2 regions of the Arthrobacter sp. zg-Y20 genome follow, and region 2 is predicted to be linked to the other one. Evidence: predicted binding sites of a transcription regulator. Region 2 holds the regulator's gene; the other holds the start of a gene.

Region 1 (8,829 bases), 670 kb from region 2:
AGCAGCAGGCCGCGCTCCTTCAGTGCCTCCTGCACGAGGGCGAAGTCCAGCATTTCCAGGTAGCGCAGGCCGCCGTGGATGAGTTTGGAGGACCGTGACGATGTTCCCGACGCCCAGTCACGGGCCTCCACCATGCCCACCTTCAAGCCCCGCGTTACGGCGTCCAGGGCTGCTCCGGCGCCCACGACGCCGCCACCCACAATCAGGATGTCCAGTTCATTTCCGGGTTGCGCGGTGGACCGCAGCCGGTCCATCGCATCAATCCGGTACTCGGGGCTCAGGGCGTCTGCAGACATGGTCAAGGTTCCTCTCTAGGGTCCTGCCGTAGCTGCGTCCACTCTAGGCAATGAGCGGCGGTTATTACAGGTTGTACTGGTACGGCGAAACCAACACCTCAATACGCTGGAACGCCTTGAGGTCCGAATACCCGGTGGTCGCCATGGCCCGGCGCAGCGCGCCCATCAGGTTCGAGGTGCCGTTGGTGTGGTGGGAGGGGCCCCACAGGACTTCCCGAAGCGGTCCCACGGTGTCCAGCCGGACCCTGTCGCCGCGCGGCAGCTCGCTGTGGTGGGCTTCCTGGCCCCAGTGCCAGCCCTGCCCCGGCGCCTCTTCGGCGCGGGCCAGAGCGGAACCGAGCATTACCGCGTCGGCGCCCATGGCGAAGGCCTTGATGATGTCGCCGCTGGTGCCCATGCCGCCGTCGGCAATGACGTGCACGTACCGGCCGCCGGACTCATCCATGTAGTCCCGGCGCGCTTCGGCAATGTCGGAGATGGCCGTAGCCATGGGGGCGTGGATGCCCAGGGCGCGGCGGGTGGTGGTGGTGGCTCCGCCGCCGAAGCCGACCAGCACGCCGGCGGCGCCGGTGCGCATCAGGTGCAGGGCCGGGGTGTAGCCGGCAGCGCCGCCGACAATTACGGGGACATCGAGTTCGTAGATGAACTGCTTCAGGTTCAGCGGTTCCACGTTCTTGGACACGTGCTCGGCCGAAACGGTGGTGCCGCGGATGACGAAAACGTCGACGCCGGCAGCCAGGACCGTCTTGTAGAACTCCTGGGTGCGCTGCGGGGTGAGCGAACCGGCAACCGTCACGCCGGCGTCGCGCATCTCGGCCAGCCGGGAACTGATCAGCTCGGCGCGGATGGGAGCGTCGTAGATTTCCTGCAGGCGGGCGGTGGCGGCGGGATTGAAGTTGTCGCGGCTGAGCTCGGCAATTTCGTCCAGCAGCGGCTGCGGATCTTCGTACCGGGTCCACAGGCCTTCGAGGTTCAGCACACCCAGGCCGCCCAGCTTGCCCAGCGCAATGGCGGAGGCCGGGGACATGACCGAGTCCATGGGCGCGCCGATGACCGGCATCTCGAACTGGTAGGCGTCTATCTGCCAGTTGATCGAGACGTCCTGCGGATCACGGGTACGCCGCGAGGGCACAATTGCCACGTCATCCAGGGAGTAGGCTCTGCGCCCTTGCTTGCCACGGCCAATTTCAATCTCGTTACTCACACTCCCTAGGTTATCCCAGTGTGTGACGGGAGGCTTAAACACCAAGGGCAGCCGCCGCGCAGTGCGCAGGAGCTGCCCTTGGCCGGAAACCGGTTAGCGGCGTGAACCGTAGTTCGGTGCCTCGACAGTCATCATGATGTCGTGCGGGTGGGATTCCTTCAGGCCGGCCGGGGTGATCCGGACGAACTTGCCCTTGGCCTTCAGTTCGGGGATGGTGCGTGCGCCGGTGTAGAACATGGTCTGGCGCAGGCCGCCCACCAGCTGGTGGGCCACGGCCGAGAGCGGCCCGCGGTAGGGCACCTGGCCCTCGATGCCTTCCGGGATCAGCTTTTCGTCGCTGGGGACGTCGGCCTGGAAGTAGCGGTCCTTGGAGTAGGAGGTGTTCTTGCCCCGGGACTGCATGGCACCCAGGGAGCCCATGCCGCGGTAGGACTTGAACTGCTTGCCGTTGACGAACACCAGGTCACCCGGGCTTTCGGCAGAACCGGCGAGCAGGCCGCCGAGCATAACGGTGTCGGCGCCGGCCACAATGGCCTTGCCGATGTCGCCGGAGTACTGCAGGCCGCCGTCGGCGATCAGCGGCACGCCGGCGGGAATGGCCGCCTTGGACGCTTCGTAGATGGCGGTGATCTGGGGTACCCCGACGCCGGCCACCACGCGGGTGGTGCAGATGGAGCCGGGGCCCACACCCACCTTGATGGCGTCGGCACCGGCGTCAATCAGTGCCTGGGCGCCTTCGCGGGTGGCCGCCTGGCCGCCGATGATGTCCACGTGTGCCGCGGCCGGATCCTTCTTCAGGCGGGCGATCATTTCCAGCACACCGGCGCTGTGGCCGTTGGCGGTGTCCACCACGAGGATGTCGACGCCGGCCTCCACCATGGACATGGCACGCTCGTACCCGTCGCCGAAGAACCCGATGGCGGCGCCCACGCGCAGCCGTCCTTCATCGTCCTTGGTGGCCAGCGGGTACTGCTCCGCCTTGTCGAAGTCCTTGACGGTGATCAGGCCCTGCAGCTTGCCGTCGTCGTCCACCAGCGGCAGCTTCTCGATGCGGTTCTTGCCGAGCAGCTCCACGGTTTCCTCGGCGCTGATCCCCACCCGGCCGGTGATGAGCGGCATCCGCGTCATTACTTCTTCGACCTTGCGGTTGGGGTACTCGGAGACCGGAATGAACCGGGTGTCGCGGTTGGTCACAATGCCCAGCAGCGTGTTTTCCTCGTCGACAACCGGCAGGCCGGAAACGCGGAAGTGTGCGCACAGGTCATCGAGGTCGCGCAGGGTGGCGCCGGGGGAAATGGTGACCGGGTTGGTGATCATGCCCGATTCGCTGCGCTTGACGCGGTCCACGTGCTCGGCCTGGTCAGCGATGGAAAGGTTGCGGTGGATGACGCCGAGGCCGCCCTGGCGGGCCATTGCGATGGCCATGCGGGACTCGGTCACCGTGTCCATGGCGGCCGAAAGCAGCGGGGTCTGCACGGTGATGCGCTTGGACAGCCGCGAGCTGGTGTCTGCTTCGGAGGGGATAACATCCGTCGGGCCGGGCAGCAGGAGGACGTCGTCGTACGTCAGGCCGACGAAGCCGAACGGATCATGTTCTGGGTACTGCTGACTCAAAGCTGCGCCTCTTTCGGGGAATGAGAGGAAGGAAAAGGCCCGATGTAGCCTGTACCTATCCTAAAACGAAAGCGCCCGTGCCCCTATTCCACGGGTTGGTAACCTTCGGCCGGAACGGGTTCACCGTCCCAGCCGGTGGTCGCCAGTATCCGCTGGGAAAGGACCCGCGCGGTGGTCTCCAGGTAGGTCTTGCCCAGATGGTCGTGGTCCATGTACACGAGCATGTTGCCCACGATGCCCGGGCACTCCCCCTCCGTGCACAGCCGGTCGCTCATATCCACCACAGCTGTCCCCGGAATCCGCTCGGATAAGCCCTCAAGCGGGGAAACCGGGGCCAGGACCCGGCTGCGCGGCATGCTGCAGCTCGCCGGATCCAGCTCGTTGCTTTCCAGGCACTTGACCATGTCGTAGTCGAAACGGGGGTTGTCGCGCAGGGCGATAACGCCGATCCCCGCCTCGGCGAAAGGCCGCACGCCGTCGTCGTAACCCGGGACCAGGATCTCCTCCGGCGAGCTTTCGCGTGTGAGCGATGCCACCGTAAAGACGGCGTCGGGAGTTCTTTCCAGCACGTACCGTGCGGCGGCGGCATTAAAGGAATTGCATTCGGCACTGCGCTCCGGCACGTCGCCGCCGTAGCGGCAGCCGGGCTTGAGCACGGCGATCAGGTGCCACGAGTTCGTCCGGGCCACAGGACCCATCGCGGCCATCCACTGCTGGGCATGCGAGTCCCCGAGGACCACGATGGTGCGCTCGGCGCCTTCCGGCGACCCGATTTCCAGGCACTTGCCCAGCAGCGGATCGGCAGGCGCGTACTCCGGCGCGCAGGCGCCGTCGAAGTCCGCCCATTCACTGCCGATGCTGCTCACGGCCGGTTTGAGCACGGCTTCAGCCGGCACGGACTCCACGAAGGCCGGATCCAGGGCCAGGGCACCCGGGTTTTCCGCCACGCCCTGGCTCATGACCTTGATCTGAGTCCCGTGCACCTGCCGCTGCCAGCCGGCCAGGGGTGCAGCCACCACGGCCAGCAGGGCGGCAATTACGACGGCGGAACGCCATCGTCCGGCTCCGCTCCAGGACAAGGACCGCACGGGCGCTTCCACGAACCGGGTACTGAGCACGGCCAGGACCAGGGACGCTGCGATGACCAGTGCACCGTCTACCGGCCCGGCGGAATCCTGCCCGGAATACACCAGCCAGAACACCAGGACCGGCCAATGCCACAGGTACAGGCCGTAGGAGCTGTTGCCCAGCTTCACCAGGGGCGGTGCGGCAAGGAAACGGTCCACCCCCGCCCTGCTGCCGGTCTGCCCCGCCACAATGATCATGGCGGCGGCCAGCAGGGGCCAGAGGGCAATATATCCGGGGAACTGCTGCTGGACCTGGAGCAGCACGCCGCAGCTGAGCATGGCAGCCAGGCCGACCCAGCCCATAATAATCCGGAGCAGGCGCGGCAGGTTGAGGTACGGCAGTGCCAGGGCCAGCAGCGACCCCAGTGCGAACTCCCACAGGCGGGTGCGGGTGTCGAAGTAGGCGTAGGCCTGGTTCACGGCAGTTTCGCGGACGGAAAAGGCCAGGGAGAGGGTAAAGACCGTGCCGAACACTGCCAGCAGTACCGGGCGGAAGCGCCATCCGAAGGCCGCCGCGGCCCCGGCAGCCAGGGCAAAGAGCAGGGGCCAGAGGATGAACACCTGGCCTTGGACCGACAGTGACCAGAAGTGCTGGAGCGGACTGGCGCTGCTGTGGTCGCGGGCGTAGTAATCCACCGAGCCGTGGGCCAGGGTCCAGTTCTGCACATAAAACAGTGAGGACCAGGCCTGCCGGAACACGCCCGTCCAGTCGCTGGCCGGCAGCAGGACGCGGGCCGCAGCCAGCACGGCCAGCAGCACTGCCGCCGCGGAGGGCAGCAGCCGGGGAAACAGGTGCAGCCAATACCGGCCCAGCGCCAGCGGCCGGCCGGCTTCCATCTTCCGTACAAAGGACCCGGTGAGCAGGAACGCGGACAGGAGCAGGAAAATATCCACGCCGCCGGAAACCCGGTCCAGCCACACGTGGTAAACCATCACCAGCACCACGGCGAGGGCGCGCAGGCCCTGCACTTCGGGCCGGTAGCGCCGCTCCTGCTGGTGTGTGTCCGGCACCCGCTGCCCTTCTGTTCTGGAACATATAACCGGAAGAGTTTACCCGCTGCGTAAGCCCGGCACCGCCGCCCGGACAGCGCAAGGCCCCGCCGCGGAAGGGTTCCGGGGCGGGGCCAGGTGCCTGGTGAGGGCGGCTGTTCAGCTAGTGCTGGTGGCCGTGGTCCTCGTCTTCCTCGGCAGGCTTCTCCACCACGAGGGCTTCGGTGGTGAGCACCAGCGAAGCGATCGAAGCGGCGTTGCGCAGGGCCGAGCGGGTGACCTTGACGGGGTCGATGATGCCGGCGGCAATCAGGTCCTCGTACTCGCCGGTGGCGGCGTTGAAGCCGTTGTTGACCTTCAGCTCACCGACCTTGGCGACTACAACCATGCCTTCGGCGCCGGCGTTTTCAGCGATCCAGCGCAGCGGCTGGGCCAGTGCGCGGCGCACCAGCGAAACCGCGGTGGCGGCGTCGCCTTCGAGCTTCAGGACCTCCGGGTCGGTGTCCAGGACCTGCGAGGCGTGGACCAGCGCGGAACCGCCGCCGGCCACAATGCCTTCTTCCAGGGCTGCACGGGTGGAGGAAACAGCATCTTCGATGCGGTGCTTCTTTTCCTTCAGCTCCACCTCGGTGGCTGCGCCGACGCGGATGACGCCGATGCCGCCGGAGAGCTTGGCCAGGCGTTCCTGCAGCTTCTCGCGGTCCCAGTCAGAATCCGTGCGCTCAATCTCCGCACGGATCTGTGCAACGCGGTCGGCAACGTCGACTTCGGAACCGGCGCCGTCAACAATGGTGGTGTTGTCCTTGGTGACGGTGATCCGGCGGGCCGAACCCAGGACCTCCAGGCCAACCTGGTCCAGCTTCAGGCCCAGATCGGGGCTGACCACCTGTGCGCCGGTGAGGGTCGCGATGTCCTGCATCATGGCCTTGCGGCGGTCGCCGAAGCCCGGAGCCTTGACGGCAACCACGTTCAGGGTGCCGCGGATCTTGTTGACCACCAGGGTGGACAGGGCTTCGCCGTCGACGTCTTCGGCAATGATGAACAGCGGCTTGGAGGTCTGCAGCGCCTTTTCCAGCAGCGGCAGGAACTCGGCAACCGAGGAGATCTTGCCGGAGTTGATCAGGATCAGCGCGTCTTCGAGGACGGCTTCCTGGCGCTCCGGGTCGGTGACGAAGTACGGCGAGAGGTAGCCCTTGTCGAACTGCATGCCTTCGGTGATGGCCAGTTCGGTCTGCGTTGAGGAGGACTCCTCGATGGTGATCACGCCGTCCTTGCCGACGGTGTCGAAGGCCTGCGCCAGCAGTTCGCCGATCTCGGTGCTCTGCGCGGAGATGGCGGCCACGTGGGCCACCTGGTTGCCTTCAACTTCCTTGGCATTCTCCAGAAGGCGCTTGGCAACGGCGTCCACGGACACCTCGATGCCGCGCTTGAGCTGCCCGGGAGCAGCACCGGCGGCAACGTTGCGCAGGCCTTCCTTGACCAGGGCCTGCGCCAGGACGGTGGCCGTGGTGGTGCCGTCGCCGGCAACATCGTTGGTCTTGGTGGCTACTTCCTTGGCCAGCTGTGCGCCAAGGTTCTCGTACGGGTCATCGAGCTCGACTTCGCGGGCAATCGTGACGCCGTCGTTGGTGATGGTGGGAGCGCCCCAGGACTTAGCCAGGACGACGTTGCGGCCGCGCGGGCCGAGGGTCACCTTGACTGCGTTGGCGAGCTTATCAACGCCGGCTTCCAGCGAGCGACGGGCGGAGTCATTGAACTCCAACTGCTTTGCCATGTGTGTGTCCTTTCCGACAACTACATCTGCACCTGCATCAGAAAACCCCGGCCAGGATGTGGCCGGGGTTTTCCGGGGGGAACTACTTTACGACGACGGCCAGCACGTCGCGGGCGGACAGCACCAGGTACTCCTGGCCACCGTGCTTGACTTCGGTTCCGCCGTACTTGGAGTAGATGACTACGTCGCCTTCGGCAACGTCAACCGGGATGCGGTTGCCGTTGTCGTCAACGCGGCCGGGTCCAACTGCAACTACTTCGCCCTCCTGGGGCTTTTCCTTGGCAGTGTCCGGGATAACGAGACCGGAAGCAGTGGTCTGCTCGGCCTCGAGGGGGCGGACAACAATACGATCTTCAAGGGGCTTAATAGAGACCGACACTCGGGCTCTCCTTTGCGTAGTTTCTAACAGAATGGGGCCGTTGGTTGGCGCTGGCCGTCGTCGCGGTGCCGGTTCGCGCTGTCCCTTCGGGAGTTAGCACCCTCACGTTCGGAGTGCTAAGTGAGACTTTATGCAACGGTTAGCACTCGGTCAAGGTGAGTGCCAGCGCGGGCCGATTCCCGCCGTCTCCGGCGGTCCATTGCGCGGCTAATGCCGGAAAGCTAATTTGCTTAGGCTTACCTAAGCGGATAGTTTTCATCTGCGCGCATCATTAGAAAACATTTCTGTGCCCTATTTCCGAAACAGGCACCACGACTCTTACCGGAGCCCCCATGATCACCACGTCCCGCCTGCTGGCCGGAACCGCCCTTGTGTCCCTCCTGGCCCTCAGCGCCTGCTCCACCGAAGCCGCAGAAGCCGACGCCGAGTCCACGCAGGCCTCCACCGTGACGGTCGAGCACGCGCAGGGCAGCACCGAAGTACCGGTGAACCCCGAGACCGTCTACACCTTCGACCTCGGTGCACTGGACACGATGGATGCCCTCGACATTGACGTCGACGGCGTCCCGGCGGCCAACTTCCCTGAGAGCCTGTCCAAGTACGCGGCGGATGACATCACCAAGATCGGCAGCATGAAGGAACCGGACTTCGAAGCCATTAGCGCCGAGGCACCGGATTTGATCATCATTTCCGGCCGCGTTGCGGATTCCTACGAGGAACTGAACAAGATCGCCCCGACCATCGACCTGAGTGTCGACAACACCGATGCGTGGAACTCCTTCGAGGAAAACACCCGGACCATCGGAAAGATCTTCGGCAAGGACGACATGGTCGAGGACAAGCTCTCGGCGCTGGAGTCCAAGGTCGGGGACACCAAGAAGCTGTCAGCCGACGCCGGCAACGGCCTGATCGTGATGACCAGCGGCGGCGAAATGACCGCCTACGGCGCCGGCTCGCGTTTCGGCATCATCCATGACGTCCTCGGCGTCGAGCCCGCTGCCGAAGTGAAGACCGAAGGCGCCCACGGCGAGTCCGTGTCCTTCAACTACATTGCCGACACCAACCCCGACCACTTGTTCGTGATTGACCGGGACGTTGCCGTCGGCGAATCCGGCGAAGCCGCGTCCGCCGTGCTGGACAACGAACTGGTCAAGAGCACCAAGGCAGCTCAGAACAACAACATCACCATGCTGGACTCCGCCAGCTGGTACCTGGTCGGATACGGCCTGAACAACGTCGACTCGATGGTTTCTACCATCCACGACGCCCTCTAGCCGCGCCTCCCCCGCTCCGCGGCCCGGCACCTGTGCCGGGCCGCGGAGGAACTGGACATCACTATGACCGCTACCGCCGCGCAGCCGGCACCAGCCCCCGCCGCCGTTGAACGGCGGCGCTTTGTGCGTTCGGCCTCCGGACTCGCCGCGGGTGTATGCATTGTTATCCTC
Region 2 (8,829 bases):
TATGGCCCGCTTCTCGCCGGTGCCTGCCGCGACGGATCCGGCGATCATCAGAAACTTCTGCATCATCGCCCACATCGACCACGGCAAGTCCACCCTGGCCGACCGCATGCTCCAGTCCACCGGCGTCGTCGAGCACCGCAATATGAAGGCCCAGTACCTGGACCGGATGGATATTGAGCGGGAACGCGGCATCACCATCAAGTCCCAGGCCGTGCGCATGCCGTGGGAGCTCGACGGCGAGTCCTACGCACTGAACATGATCGATACACCGGGCCACGTGGACTTCACCTACGAAGTATCCCGGTCCCTGGCAGCCTGCGAAGGCGCGATTCTGCTGGTGGACGCCGCCCAGGGTATCGAGGCCCAGACGCTGGCGAACCTGTACCTGGCCATGGAGAACGATCTGACGATCATTCCGGTGCTGAACAAGATCGACCTCCCGGCAGCGCAGCCGGAGAAGTACGCCGAAGAACTGGCGAAGCTCATCGGCGGCGACCCGGCGGACGTGCTGAGGGTTTCCGGCAAGACCGGCGTGGGCGTCGAAGCCCTGCTGGACCAGATTGTCCGCGAGATTCCGGCGCCGCAGGGCGATCCCGATGCCCCGGCCCGCGCCATGATTTTCGACTCCGTGTATGACACCTACCGCGGCGTCGTCACCTACGTCCGTGTGATTGACGGGTCCCTGTCCCCGCGCGAACGAATCCAGATGATGTCCACCCGCGCCAGCCACGAGCTCCTGGAAATCGGCGTCAGCTCCCCGGAACCCACCCCGTCCAAGGGACTTGGGGTCGGCGAGGTGGGCTACCTGATCACCGGCGTGAAGGATGTGCGCCTGTCCAAGGTCGGCGACACGGTTACCAACCTGGCCAAGCCGGCTACGGAATCCCTGCCCGGCTACGCAGACCCGAAGCCCATGGTCTTCTCCGGGCTGTACCCCATCGACGGTGCCGACTACCCGGTGCTGCGCGAGGCGCTGGAAAAGCTGATGCTCAACGACGCCGCGCTGGTCTACGAACCCGAGACGTCGGCCGCGCTGGGATTCGGCTTCCGGGTGGGCTTCCTGGGCCTGCTGCACCTGGAAATCACCCGTGAACGGCTGGAGCGTGAATACAACCTTGACCTGATCTCCACGGCGCCCAACGTGGAGTACGAGGTGACGCTCGAGGACAAGAAGGTCGTCACGGTGACGAACCCCAGCGAGTACCCCGAAGGCAAAATCAAAGAGGTCCGTGAGCCGATGGTTTCGGCTACTATCCTGGCGCCGAATGAATTTGTCGGCGCCATCATGGAGCTGTGCCAGACCCGCCGCGGTGTCCTGGGCGGCATGGACTATCTGTCCGAGGACCGGGTCGAGATCCGGTACCGCCTGCCGCTGGCCGAGATCGTGTTCGACTTCTTCGACATCCTCAAGTCCAAGACCCGCGGCTACGCCTCCCTGGACTGGAAGGCCGACGGCGAGCAGGTTGCCGATCTGGTCAAGGTGGACATCCTGCTCCAGGGCGAGCAGGTGGATGCTTTCAGCTCCATCACCCACAAGGACAAGGCGTACTCCTACGGCGTGATGATGACGGGCAAGCTGCGCGAACTCATCCCGCGCCAGCAGTTCGAGGTCCCCATCCAGGCGGCCATTGGCTCGCGCATCATTGCCCGCGAGTCCATCCGCGCCATCCGCAAGGATGTGCTTGCCAAGTGCTACGGCGGCGACATCAGCCGTAAGCGCAAGCTGCTTGAAAAGCAGAAGGAAGGCAAGAAGCGGATGAAGATGGTGGGCCGCGTGGAGGTTCCGCAGGAAGCCTTCGTGGCTGCACTTTCCTCTGACGATTCCAAGGACAAATCCAAGAAGTGACACCCAGCGCATTGCCCCTCGGAGACCCGGCACCCGCCGACGGCCTCCTGCCCGCACAGGCCGCAGAAGGCGCAGCGGAGCGGAACTTCGGACTGTACGTCCACATTCCGTTCTGCTCCGTCCGCTGCGGTTACTGCGATTTCAACACCTACACGGCCACCGAGCTCGGCGGCGGCGCCTCCCAGGCGGCCTACGGGGCGACGGCGGCCCGCGAAGTGGTTTTCGCAGCGGACGCGCTCCGCCGGTCCGGGATGCCCGAGCGCCGGATGGAAACGGTGTTCTTCGGCGGCGGCACGCCCACGCTGCTGCCGGCCGAGGACCTGGCCATGATCCTCACAACCGCCGTCGACCAGTGGGGCCTGGCGCCCGGCGCTGAGGTCACCACCGAGGCGAACCCGGATTCGGTGACCCCCGAATCCCTGCAGTTGCTCGCCGACGCCGGTTTCACCCGCGTGTCCTTCGGGATGCAGTCAGCGGTACCGCACGTGTTGGCGGTCCTGGACCGCACGCACACCCCCTCGCGGGTGCCGCAGGCAGTGAAATGGGCGCGCGACGCCGGCCTGCACGTGAGCGTGGACCTGATCTACGGCACCCCGGGCGAATCCATGGAGGACTGGAAAACTTCCGTGGAAGAAGCCCTGAGCTACGAGCCGGACCACATTTCGGCCTATGCCCTGATCATCGAGGAAGGGACCAAGCTCGCGGCGCGGATGCGGCGCGGCGAGGTGCCCCCGATTGACGACGACGACCACGCTGACAAGTACGTGCTGGCCGACGAAATGATGACCGCAGCCGGCTTGTCCTGGTATGAGGTCAGCAACTGGGCGCGCACCCCGGCGGACCAGTGCCGGCACAACCTGGCCTACTGGCGCAGCGACGACTGGTGGGGGATCGGCCCCGGCGCACATTCGCATGCCGGCGGCGTGCGCTGGTGGAACGCCAAGCACCCCACCGCCTACGCCCAGCGGATCGCAGCGGGGGAGTCGCCCTCAGTGGGCCGGGAGACGCTTGACGCCGACACCCGGTACATCGAAGACATCATGCTGCGCACGCGGCTGGCAGAGGGACTGGAACTGAACCGGCTGCGGGAGCCCGGCCGGCTGGCCGTGGCGGGCCTGATGGCCGACGGACTGGTGGATCCCCGGGCGGCGCTGACCGGGAAAGTGATCCTCACCGGCAACGGACGGCTGCTGGCCGATGCGGTGGTCCGCCGGCTGCTGCCGGACTGATCGCCGGCACAAACGAAAAAAGCCGGACCGGGCTTAGTCCCGGTCCGGCTTTTTTATTTGGCTGAACTACTTGATACGGCGCAGGTTGAACGGGTAGCGGTACGGCCGTCCCCGGTTGCACTCAATGCCGGCAATGACGGAGGACACAGCCACGTAGACCCAGATCAGGGCGTTGAGTACGGCGAAGAAGCCGCCCACCACGGGGATAAAGGACAGGGCCCAGACCACCAGCGCCGCAATGCTGGGCGGTAGCGTGAAGTTCAGTGCTTCCTTGGATTCCTGGGCAGTGAACGGGCCGCGGTCGCGGAAGACCAGGTAGATGATCAAGGACGGGACGAAGGCGAGTATGCCGCCGAAGTGCGCCATGGTTGCCCACTGCCGGTCCTCCGAAGCGGTCAGCGGAAGCGCGTTGGCCGGAGCGCCCTGATACACGGGTCGCTGCGCGGGCTCTTCCGGGCGGGGCGGGTGATTCTGGCGTGTGTTGGACACGGCGTAATTTCCTTTTGGCTCATGGTGACTCAGGGTCGGTCCGCTACTACGTATTCCTCAAGCGTACTGTCTGGTCCGCTTTATAACGGAACGGAGACGGCCGGTGCGGCGCACATCTCACCTAAGGGACAGTCAGGAAGTCAATGACTTCTTCCACCCGTCCCAGCAGCGAGGGCTCAAGGTCCGCATAGGTGTGCACCTGCCCCAAAAGCTTCTTCCACCCCAGGGCGACGTCGGTGTGGTCCCGGTGCGGCCAGCCCAGGCCCTGCAGGATGCCGGTCTTCCAATCAAGGTTCCGCGGCACCACCGGCCAGGCACTCCGGCCGATCACCGAGGGTTTGATCGCCTGCCATACATCCACATAAGGGTGGCCCACAATGAGGACGTTGCCCGGCGCTCCGGGGCAGGTCATTGCCTCGGCGGCAATCCGGGATTCCTTGGACCCCGGGACCAGATGGTCCACCAGGATGCCGAGGCGGCGCCCGGGTCCCGGCCCGAAGCCGCGGACCGCCGAATAGAGGTCATCAACGCCGTGGAGGGGCTCGACGACGATTCCCTCCACGCGCAGGTCATCGCCCCAGACCTTTTCCACCAGTTCCGCGTCGTGCTTGCCTTCCACCCAGATGCGGCTGGCCCGCGCGGTGCGGGCGCGTTGGTTGGCCACCCGTACGGATCCGGACGCGGTACGGGCCGGTGCGGCCCTGCCCGGCGCGGCCGCGGACGCCGGCACCACCTCCACGGGCTCGCCCTCCAGCAGGAAGCCAAAGCCCAGCTCGAAGGACTTGGTTTTTCCGCGGCGGTCCTCCAGGACCATCAGGTGCAGCCCGCCGGATTTCTCCACCCGCACCACGGCACCCACCCAGCCGGAGGCAACATCCTCCAGGACCAGGCCGGGTTCGGCGCCGACTTTTCGCAGGGCCGTCCGGGCCGGGGCAGTGATGTCCTGCGGACCCCAGGAAAAACTGGACACGAAAATTGCCTCACTCAGATGCTCGGTTGGGCTGGAATGCCCGCAGGGGGTGAACGGGTTCCTCAATGCTAGCAACGCAGTTGATCCGTATTAGACTTAGCACTTGAGCAGTGGGAGTGCTAACCCGCCGCACCATCCGCCGATTCGCTGGGAGGGAAAAGCCATGAGTGAGCCACGCCGGCTCGAGGTCCTCCGCGCCATTGTCGAGGACTACGTCCATTCACGCGAGCCCGTCGGCTCCAAGGCACTGGTGGAGCGCCACCAGTTGGGTGTTTCCTCGGCCACCATCCGCAATGACATGGCGGCCCTTGAAGAGGAAGGGCTCATCACCGCCCCGCACACTTCGGCGGGACGCATCCCCACGGATAAGGGCTACCGCCTGTTCGTGGACCAGATTTCGGACGTGAAACCGCTCTCGGCCCCGGAACGCCGTGCCATCCAGTCCCTGCTCGAAGGCGCAGATGATCTGGATGACGTTATGGACCGCACTGTACGGCTGCTGTCCCAGCTGACCAACCAGGTGGCCGTGGTCCAGTACCCGCACCTGGGCAACGCCAAAGTGCGCCACATCGAATTTGTCCTCCTGGCGCCGGCCCAGGTGCTGGTTGTCCTGATTTCCACCACGGGACGGGTGGAGCAGCGGGTCATCACGGTTCCGCAGCCGGTGACCGAACCCGATCTGCTGGACCTGCGCCACCATTTCCTTGCCGCCCTTGCCGGCACGCCGCTCAGCAGCATCACCGGCCACCTTGCCGAAGCGCTGGCCACCGTGCCTGCCGCTTCCCGGAGGGTGGCCGCCGCGTTGGGCCACTGCCTGGAAATGCTCGCCGGAATTAACCGGGAGGACCGCATGGTTATGGCCGGAACGGCCAACCTGGCCCGCTCCACGGTAGACTTCCCGCTGACAATCGGACCGGTCCTGGAGGCTCTCGAGGAACAAGTCGTGATGCTGCGGCTGTTGTCCGAGATGGAGCAGGACGCCCGGGGTGTTGCCGTCAGGATTGGACGGGAAAACCCGCACGGCGGACTATCCGAAGCATCGGTGGTGGCCACGGGGTACGGACCCGACGCTTCGGCAAAGGTCGGCATCCTGGGGCCCACCCGGATGGACTATCCCACCACCATGGCAGCCGTCCGGGCCGTGGCGCGGTACCTCTCCCGAATACTCAATAACTAGGCCGGCCCGCACCAGCTGCGCGGCCGTCCCGCCGGGCCACCCGGCGGACCACAAACTACGCCTCCACCACCGGAGGCAGGCAATACAGGAAGCGATGTGCACGAGTGAGCGATCACTATCAGGTTCTGGGCGTCGGACGAGACGCCACGGGTGAAGAAATCAAGAAGGCGTACCGGAAGCTTGCCCGCAAGCTGCATCCGGACGTCAACAATGCTCCGGGTGCATCCGATGAGTTCAAAGCCGTAACGCACGCCTACGAGGTTCTCTCGGATCCGGAGAAGCGCCGCATTTACGACACCACGGGCAACGAGAACGGCACCGACAACGGCTTCGGCGGCGGCGGCTTCGGCGGCCAGGGCTTCGGTTTCCAGGACATCTTCGACACCTTCTTCGGCGGTGCAGCCCCCGGCGGCGGACGGGGACCCGCCTCGCGGGCCCGGCGCGGCCAGGATGCGCTCATCAACGTGCGGATCGACCTCAAGGACGCCGTCTTCGGCGTCAACAAGAAGATCGACGTCGACACCGCCGTCGTCTGCCCCACGTGTGACGGATCGTGCTGCCAGCCGGGCACATCCCCGCGGACCTGCGACATCTGCCACGGCACCGGCCAGGTGCAGCGGGCTGTACGTTCCATCCTCGGCCAGGTCATGACCTCGGCCCCCTGCGGAACCTGCAACGGCTTCGGCACCGTCATTCCGGATCCGTGCCACGAATGCTCCGGTGAAGGCCGGGTCCGCAACCGCCGCACACTGACCATCAAGATCCCCGCCGGCGTCGCCACCGGCACCCGGATCCAGCTCAGCCAGCAGGGCGAGGCCGGCATGGCCGGCGGCCCCGCCGGCGACCTCTACGTGGAAATCAGGGTCAACAATGACCCGACGTTCCTCCGCGAGGGAGATGATCTGCACGCCACCCTCACCGTCCCGATGACTGCGGCGTCCCTGGGCACCACGGTCACCCTCGACACCTTCGACGGCGAACGTGAAATCACGGTCAAGCCCGGCACCCAGTCCGGTGAGGTCTCCGTCCTCAACGGACTCGGTGTTACGCACCTGCGCGGCCACGGCCGCGGCGATCTGCGGGTGCATGTGCACGTGGAAACCCCGCAGAAGCTGGACTCCGAGCAGGAAGAGCTGCTGCGCAAACTCGCCCAGCTGCGCGGGGAGGAATACAGCGAGGGCCGCCTGAACAGTTCGAACTCCGGCGTCTTCGCGAAACTGCGGGACCGGTTGGGCAACCTCTAGGATGACCAACCCCATTTTCTTCGGGGATCCGGAGCTGGTGGCAGCAGTCCGCCCAGGCGGCTCGTTCCGCTTGGAAGGACCGGAAGCCCGCCATGCCGTGTCCGTGAAGCGGATTGCCCCCGGCGAGCCGGTGGACGTTGTGGACGGTGCCGGACGGCGGATCACCGGCACCGTCACCGTGACCGGCCCGTCCCTGCTGGAACTGGCCGTGGAAGCGGTAACGCAGGAGCCGGCGGAGGCTGAGCGCCTTGTCCTGGTGCAGGCCCTCGCCAAGGGAGACCGTGATGAGCAGGCGGTCGAAGCGGCCACGGAACTGGGCGTGGATGCCGTGATCCCGTGGCAGTCGGACCGCAGCATTGTCCGGTGGCGCACGGAGAAAGCGGCCAAGGGCCAGGCCAAGTGGCAGGCACTGACCGCCGCGGCCGCCAAGCAGTCCCGCCGCTCCCGCATTCCCGAGGTTGAGCCGCTGCTTGACAGCAAGGCCCTGGTCCGCCGTCTCTCGGACCTGGACCTGGTACTGGTGCTGCATGAGGAAGCCGACGCACCCCTCGCCGGGGCATTGGCGGCACTCGGCGACCGCCGCGCTGGTCCGGCCGGGCCGGATGCGGCGCAGGCTTCCATTGCGGTGGTTGTGGGACCGGAGGGCGGTATCAGCCCGGCGGAGCTGGAACAGCTGCGTGCCGCCGGCGCGGTGGCGGTCCGGCTGGGCCCGCATGTGCTGCGGTCCTCCACCGCCGGTCCTTCTGCGCTGGCCGTCCTGAATCAGCTGCTGGGCCGCTGGTAGTCCGGCCGCCGTAGGGCGACTTACCCCTCGGGGGAGCCGGGATCGGAGATAACCGTGATCCGCTTGGAATCTCCGGCCGATTCATGTCCGCCGTAGAAGACACGGATACTGTAGTCGCCCGGTGCGAGGGTCGCGGAGAAACTGAACCTCCCGGTTTCCCCTACTGCGGCATGCAGGTCCACGGTGCCCGCAGCCACGGCTGCCGAGGACGGCCTGCCGTCCACCACGGGCTCGGCACGCCAGTACAGCTGGGAAGGCTGCGCCACCGCGGTGCCGCTGATCTCCACGTCACTGCCGCGCACCTGGGATTCCTGCGGATCGATGATCCAGATGGGAGCAGCCAGCTTGGTGTCCCGGCGAAGCGGCTCATCCAGCGGGACATGCCCGAACGCACGATAGCCCGCCTTGCCGTCCACCAGGATCACCACCGTGCTTTCCTGGCCCACCGCGGTGAGTTTCGCGTTGGCGGCAGCGGCGGTGGCGGTGTACACCAGCTGCTGCACGGCACGGTGGGCCATTCCGGAGTCGAGGGAGCCCTTGAACGCATCCGAGGAGATGTCCACCGTGATGACGTTCTTGCTGGAAATGGAAGCGGTGACGCTGTCAGCCGGATGCCATGGCGTGAAATAGTCCTGGTCCAGCGGTTTCCCCGCCGTCATTGCCCGGACTGCCTCGCCGACCGGATCGCCGGTATGGTCCGAGTGCAGGAACTCCCGGTAGAGGCTCACGGTTGTTTCGTTGAGGCCGAGCCAGTAGACCGGCATCAAGGTAGAAGCCGAGGCCGCCTCGGCGGGCGGGGAGATGGTCATGGCGGCACCTCCGCCGGTTTCGCCGGCGTTGGCCGACGTCGGCATGGTGGTGGTGGCATTCTCTGCCACCACGCCGCAGCCGCCAAGCATCACGGCGCCGGCTGCCAGCGCGGACCCGGCGAGCAGGAGCCGGCGCCGGCACATGGAGGGGGATGGGGCACGGCGGGTTTTTCCGGTGGACATCAACCCTCCTTAAGGTGTCGCTAACAGGTACGTCATCCACCTTCGCACACGGTTTCGGGCCCACCGGTGCTGTTCGCGGGACCGCGGCCGGACTGAAA

Evidence for each region. The regulator HrcA, encoded in region 2, represses chaperone genes, less so after heat shock. The targets are predictions, from matches to a motif close to TTNGCACTCGNNNNNNNCGAGTGCNAA.
Region 1: a site for HrcA is predicted at 7,524-7,550, ahead of groES (co-chaperone GroES). Genes of this name have one in related genera too.

The regions. Positions count from the first base shown of each region.
Region 1 is NZ_CP126241.1:2,696,315-2,705,143, forward strand. It holds gene QNO06_RS12870 (glycerol-3-phosphate dehydrogenase/oxidase) at 1-296, opposite strand, end outside; gene QNO06_RS12875 (GuaB3 family IMP dehydrogenase-related protein) at 361-1,500, opposite strand; gene guaB (IMP dehydrogenase) at 1,594-3,114, opposite strand; gene QNO06_RS12885 (acyltransferase family protein) at 3,198-5,252, opposite strand; gene groL (chaperonin GroEL) at 5,395-7,005, opposite strand; gene groES (co-chaperone GroES) at 7,088-7,384, opposite strand; gene QNO06_RS12900 (siderophore ABC transporter substrate-binding protein) at 7,717-8,658, shown strand; gene QNO06_RS12905 (ABC transporter permease) at 8,722-8,829, shown strand, end outside.
Region 2 is NZ_CP126241.1:2,023,010-2,031,838, reverse strand. It holds gene lepA (translation elongation factor 4) at 1-1,846, shown strand, start outside; gene hemW (radical SAM family heme chaperone HemW) at 1,843-3,075, shown strand; gene QNO06_RS09715 (DUF4870 domain-containing protein) at 3,142-3,564, opposite strand; gene QNO06_RS09710 (DUF3097 domain-containing protein) at 3,686-4,534, opposite strand; gene hrcA (heat-inducible transcriptional repressor HrcA) at 4,698-5,711, shown strand; gene dnaJ (molecular chaperone DnaJ) at 5,816-6,955, shown strand; gene QNO06_RS09695 (16S rRNA (uracil(1498)-N(3))-methyltransferase) at 6,957-7,739, shown strand; gene QNO06_RS09690 (GerMN domain-containing protein) at 7,760-8,731, opposite strand.